2 regions of the Clostridium neuense genome follow, and region 2 is predicted to be linked to the other one. Evidence: riboswitches for the same ligand, from Rfam matches in the RefSeq annotation. Region 2 holds a riboswitch; the other holds the start of a gene.
What was found. Region 2 has a riboswitch for cyclic di-GMP ahead of ACJDT4_RS07050 (methyl-accepting chemotaxis protein). Riboswitches for the same ligand answer to the same signal wherever they lie in the genome.
Positions count from the first base shown of each region.

Region 1: it holds a riboswitch for cyclic di-GMP, as region 2 does, so the genes downstream of both, ACJDT4_RS05055 (methyl-accepting chemotaxis protein) here and ACJDT4_RS07050 (methyl-accepting chemotaxis protein) in region 2, are expected to answer to the same signal.

Region 1 is NZ_JBJIAA010000003.1:276,067-279,503, reverse strand. Features, by position in the region: gene ACJDT4_RS05055 (methyl-accepting chemotaxis protein) at 131-2,338, opposite strand; cyclic di-GMP riboswitch class I at 2,537-2,621, opposite strand; gene ACJDT4_RS05050 (iron-containing alcohol dehydrogenase family protein) at 2,760-3,437, opposite strand, start outside.
Region 2 is NZ_JBJIAA010000005.1:83,215-86,651, reverse strand. Features, by position in the region: gene ilvA (threonine ammonia-lyase) at 1-728, shown strand, start outside; gene ACJDT4_RS07055 (RidA family protein) at 760-1,140, shown strand; cyclic di-GMP riboswitch class I at 1,370-1,457, shown strand; gene ACJDT4_RS07050 (methyl-accepting chemotaxis protein) at 1,698-3,230, shown strand; gene ACJDT4_RS07045 (alpha/beta fold hydrolase) at 3,252-3,437, opposite strand, start outside.

The DNA.
Region 1 (3,437 bases), on a different contig from region 2:
TCTTTCCACTTATATTGATACCATAAAAAATATATATAAAACTTACCATACTTATAACGTATGGTAAGTAAAATAACTCATTTCAATAAATTTACCTTTAGTTTCACTATAAAGCATATCTCATATTGCATTAGTATTTCCCAAATTCTCCATCACTTAAATCAATCTTAAACTTATGCTTATCGAATTCAGAGTTAATATCATCTACATCTTCATTTTGCTTAACAGACATATTTTCAAGCATTTTTAACACTTGAGGATTTATCTTATCAACTTCATATTTATCTAAATTGCCTTTTTTTAGCTTAAAACCATTAACCAAGCCTTTAAGAATCTCTGCCTGACTTGATAATTCTTCACTTGCAGCTGCACTCTCTTCAGCAGTCGCAGAATTAGTCTGCACAACTTGTGACACCTGCATAATGCCATCATTTATTTGAGAAATACCTGCCGCCTGTTCATTAGATGCTCTTGCTATTTCGCTTACAAGACTAGTAGCATCCGAAACAGCATCAACAATTTTATTTAAAGCCTCTGCAGTATCATCAGCTATTTGGGTGCCATTTTCTGCTTTTTTAATTGAACTTTCAATTAGTGCTGTAGTTTCTTTAGCCGCATTTGCACTTCTTGCTGCTAAATTTCTAACTTCTTCTGCTACTACGGCAAATCCTTTTCCTTGCTGACCTGCTCTAGCAGCTTCTACTGCTGCATTAAGTGCAAGAATATTTGTTTGAAATGCAATATCATCTATAACCTTTATAATTTTTGAAATATTACTCGAAGCTTCATTTATTTCATTTATCGATTTTAGCATCTCTTGCATATGAATATTACCATTAAGTGCATTGTCCTTAGCAGCTAACGCCATTTTATTAGCCTGCTCAGCATTTTCAGCATTTTGCTTTGTTTGTGCAGCTATTTCCTCTAAGGAGGCTGTTAATTCTTCTACGGAGCTTGCCTGCTCTGTAGAACCTTGCGATAAAGCTTGCGCTGAATCTGATACTTGCCTAGCTCCAGATGCAACTTGTTGTGAAGAAGTATTCATATCATTTAGAATCTTATTAAAAGAATTTATAATTTCATTCAATGAGTTTTTAATTTCAATAAAATCTCCTACATAATCCCTTGATATAGTTACATCAATATTTCCTTCTGCCATTTTTATAAGCACACTAGAAATTTCATCTATATATGAACCAATAGAATCCATGGTATTATTAAGTGCATTTTTAATAACAGCATGATCTCCTTTGTAGTTACCATTCATCCTTGCTTTAAAATTACCCTTTTCCATTTCTCCAAGTACATTTGAAGCTTCCTTTACAGGTGCAATCGCAGAATCAAGCATGTTATTTATCCCTAAAATTATCTCTTTATAACTACCTTCAAATTGATCATCATTACCTCTAACATCTAATTGTCCATTTATTGCACTACTTGCAAGCATTTTCGATTCATTAATTAAACTATGTATAGCCTGCATTGTTGCTATACAAGCAGGAACAAGCTTATCATTTTCAGATCTTTTACCTACACTTTTAAATTCTTCAAGCCTACTTGTGTCCCCTTTAGCAACTCTTACAAATCCATCCTGCACGCTTAATAATCTTGTTTTAACATCATTAATAGACTGTGCAAATTTTTTTATAGAGCCTTTATATTCACCTTCCATTTCCAAGGTAAAATCATTTACTGCCATTCTATCTAAAATGGTGATAGCTTCTTGTAATGGTGCCACCAAAGTATCTAAAAGATTATTTATACCTCTAACTATTGTTTTGTAATTTCCCTTAAAGTTATCTTCTTGTCCATGAATATGAATGTCTCCATTCATAGCAGAGTTAGTTATTACTTCTATTTCTTCACAAATATCCTTGATACTTTTTATCATCTTAATAAGATCAGGTATCATCTTATCCTTTTCCGATCTTTTTCCTATCTTTTCTAGCTTCTCCAAATCACTAATATCTCCATTAGAGATATTAGTACATATGCCTTGTATACTTAAAAATCTTAGTCTAACATCATTAACGTTTAAAGCTAACTCCCGCATTGTACCAGAATAATTTCCTTTGACCTCAACAGTATAATCATTGTTTGCCATTTTGTTAAGAACTTCATTTGCCTCTTCTATAGGTTTTGTAACTTCATTATTTATTAAAAAATATGAGATTATTACAAGAATAATAACAGTGAATATAACTAACAAAATTGAATTAACAGTTTTTTCTTTAAAAATTATATTAGAAAAGTACCCTAAAAAAGTTGAAATCAAAATCATAATTGTAAAGTATAATAACAATTTCAGACTGGTTTTAATATTTTTAAAAGATTCCATAACATATCAACCACCTTTATATTTATATTTAAAACAATTAATATTTCCCCCCTATAAACCCCCTTCTTTTTATATTATAAAAAAAGTAAGCAAAACAAGTTGCTTACTCTTACTAAATGCATAATTTCCCATCCCACAATACATAATGTTTACTATAAAAACATAATTTAATTATTGGACAGCAAATACTTATTAATTTATAGCAACCTGACAATCATAGCATTATTACCTTAGACTCATGGCTTTGCGTCTTCATTTTTCAATGAATTTGCTTTTTAACTAAAATATTCTATGTTTTCATTGTATTATATATATCATGGTTTGTCTACATATTTTAACAAGCTTTCGTATATTATTACATTATCTTTTCTAAGCAAATTTAAAATATATTTATTTAACACAAATAGTGTTATAAACATAATTATAAGTTACAATTTAACTTTTCTAATTCCATCATTGCCTCATATATCATTTCCCTTGTTATTTTATATGGAACATGCTTTATATCACCTGTTTCCATTGCCTTATCTAGTACTTTATCCATATCTTTTTCTTCAACCTCTATATCCTCAAGTTTAGTTGGAAGTCCTATACTCTTATTAAATTTATAAATTCTATCACGTTCTTGATACTGCTTGTCACATGTTAGCATAACTAAAACTCCATAAGACACTACCTCACCATGAAAATGATTTTTCTCTATATTTTCTAATGTTGTGCATCCATAGTATACGGAATGTGCAAGACAACTATTGTAATCATTTATTACAAAAACCGATACAAGTCCTGTAGTAATTATTATATTAAGAACAACCTGTTCTAATTCATATGATACTTTGTTACTCTTAACATCTTCATAAGCTTTTTTACCATATTTTAAAAGTGGTTCTACACAGTTTCGGCTTATATCAACTCCTAAGAGATTTGTATGATCTAATTCATCTCCTCTTGAGGAAAATGTACATTCATATTCTTTCGACAATGCATCTCCTATACCTGCCCAAATAAAATGATCCGGTGCTTCTGCTATTATTTTTGTATTAATAAAGCAATGTACTGCTGGTTTTTTAGTAAAATACAACTCCTTAAACACATGATT
Region 2 (3,437 bases):
AAATATTAGAAGAGTTACCCGATACTGATGTTATAGTTATTCCAATTGGCGGGGGCGGGCTAATATCTGGCATTGCCACAGCAGCAAAAGCCTTAAAGCCTTCAATAAGGATAATAGGCGTTGAACCAGAAATAATCCCATCTGCCAAGACTTCAATTAAAAATGGAAAAGTCACCACTGTTCCAGGTGCAAAATCTTTAGCTGATGGCATATCCGTCAGTACAATCGGCGATAAGTGCTTAGAGTATCTCCAAAAATATGTAGATGAAATAGTTACAGTAAGCGAAGACGAAATAGCTCACGCTATGTTTCAGCTGATGGAAATAAGCAAGCTCATAGTTGAAGGTTCAGGAGCCGCACCTTTAGCAGCCTTATTAGCTAAAAAAATAAAAGGAATAGAAGGTAAAAATGTAGCTCTTTTAGTTAGTGGAGGAAATGCTGATATTGCAACTACAGCTAAGATAATCGAAAGAGAATTGGTTTTAGAAAAAAGAACAATAAGATTTGAAGTAGAGCTTCAGGACAAAACAGGAGCCTTGGGCACTTTAATATCAAAGATAGGAAAAATGGGAGGAAACGTCGTTACAGTAAGACAGGACAGCAACTGGAATGAAAAAGGTCTTGAATATGCTGATGTATCCTTTGAAATCACAGTTCAATCCAAAACACATGGTGAAAGTATACTAAATTGTTTAGAAAAGGACGGATATGTAGTAAAATTAATATAGACATAAATTAAAATATTAGGAGGACTATTTTATGGAAAAGAAAATAATAAGTACAAAAAACGCTCCAGGAGCAGTAGGCCCTTATTCACAAGCTGTTAAAGCTGGAAATTTAGTATTTGCATCAGGTCAAATTCCACTAGATCCAACAACTGGAGAACTAGTTAATGGAGATGTACAAAAAGCAACTGAAAGATCTCTAGAAAATGTAAAAGCTATTCTTGAGGCAGCAGGAACTTCCCTTGACAAAGTAGTTAAAACAACTGTATTTGTAAAAAACATGAGCGATTTTGCTGCTGTCAACGAAGTTTACGCAAGATACTTTAAAAAAGATATGCCTGCAAGATCATGTGTGGAAGTAAAGCTTCCTAAAGATGCTTTAGTTGAGATAGAAGTAATAGCATTAGCAGAGTAATTAAGTCCACTTACGGAGTAAATTGTTACTAAAAATCAGCAGCAATTCACCCCGTAATCAAATCTAATTTTATCTTTCCAGTTTACAACTACGGGGTTTTCATATCTCCCTTTTTCTAAATTGGATAAAGCTTCTTTCATAATCTATATGTAATCTTTCATTTTTAATTTTCCAACAAAAAATAATTATACAATTGAAATCCGATCCAATTCAGTGTATTATTTTTTATATATCATAATAGTACACTTATTGAAAAATAAGGTCACAAAGCTATGGGTCTAAGGGAATTCAATTCTTATGATTGCCAGGTTGCTAAAGATAAGGAAAAATAATATCTTTTTGTGCGTCTATTATTATATAATAGACCTTTTATTTTTTATAATTATATATTGAACCATATATTTATAATACATATACCTATTTATCACCGGTTGCATAAGCAAAATTAAAAGATATTAAACTATATATTATAAACTTATAGATAGGAAGTTATGATATAGCAACATTACGTAAAATATTTTAAAACATAACTAAAGATAAAAGAGGAGTAAATAAAAATGAATACTGGTAAAACCTTCAAAACAAATTTTTACGAAAAAATGCTTAAAGTAATACTGGCAATATTTATAATTTGCTGTATTGTGGCATTTACATTTTATTCTGCTTTAAAATTATTTGGTTTTAATGATAAAATACACACTAATTCATTAATTATCCTTGGGATACTTACAGTCACCTATGTTGTAATACTATGGTCATGCTACAAGCATACAGTTTCAAAAAATGGTTTCAATGTTAAATGGTTTAACATAACTAAATATGTTTATTTATTTATAACTTATTTTCAATATTTATATTTAAACTTTACAATGCATTTAAATTCTACATGGCTTATAATTTTCTTTTTTATAACCCTAGAATCTCTATTTTTTGATTTAAAATTAATTATTACCGCAATAGCAGTAAGTATTGCTTGCCAAATATCTGTATACATATATAATCCATCCATTTTAAATTACAAAACTTTATTACCAGCAGAATTAATGTTAACTTCTGTAACAATCATAATAGCCTTGATTTTAACTAGTCTTGTTGTATATTTTTCTTCAAATTTATTAGATTCAATTTCTGAAAAAGAAATAAAAATTAATGAAGAAAATCAAAAGCTATTGAATTTATTCAAAAATATATCACAAACTTCCAATACTGTTTTAGCTTCAAGTGAAAACTTAAGTGCTGCTATTGAGGAGCAGACAAGTACCCTTTTAGAAGTTTCAGAAACAAGCCAAAATATATCAAATTCCTGTGAAGAAATGTTAAATAAATCAAACAAAAATAGTGAGATATTAAAAACTTTGCTAAATGCTAATGAAACTGTTTCTAAGAAAACAAATGCTAGCGAATCACAAATAAAAGATTTTATCACAGTTACGGACAAGAATCAGCAGTCTCTAAATAATGCTTTAACAATTATTACTGATATAAATAAAAATATTAAAAATACTTTCCAAACTACAAAAGCTTTAGAAGAAAAATCAAAGCAGGTAGATACTATATTAAATCTTCTCGGAGATATCGCAGAACAAACAAATCTTCTTGCATTAAATGCATCTATTGAGGCAGCAAGAGCAGGTGAATATGGTAAGGGATTTGCAGTTGTAGCTGATGAAATACGCAAACTAGCAGAAAACACAAGACAGTCTCTTAACCAGGTAAGTTCAATGCTAGATGAATTAAAAGCTAATATAAATCTTGTTGAAAAGCAAATGACTGAGAACAACGAAAAATCTCAAACAGGAAATAATATTATTAACGAAACAGTAAATGATATAAAAATTATGACTGATAAATTAAAATTATTTAGCAGCAATATAATAGAAATAAACACGGCTTCCACAACGCTACTTACAGAAACTCAAAATGTAGTTGAATTTAACAAACAGGTTAACAGCTTAACGGAGGATACTATATCTAAATACACAACGGTATCGCAATCAATATCTCAAAGTGCTGCTACCAACGAAGAAATAGAAGCTAATATTAATGAACTAAAAAATATTGCTGAAAACATGAATGAACTTGTAAAATAGTTATAGTTTAATGAATTTCTGCTACTGCAGAAACTCATTAAACACCTGAACAAATTCTTCTGGTCTCTCCTTTTGAGCCCAATGTTTACATCCTTTCATCACATGAAGCCTACTATTCTTAATAACCTTACTTGCCGCTATTGCATATTTTACAGGAACCCCAGAATCTTTTTCACCATTGACTATTAAAACTGGCATTGATAGTTC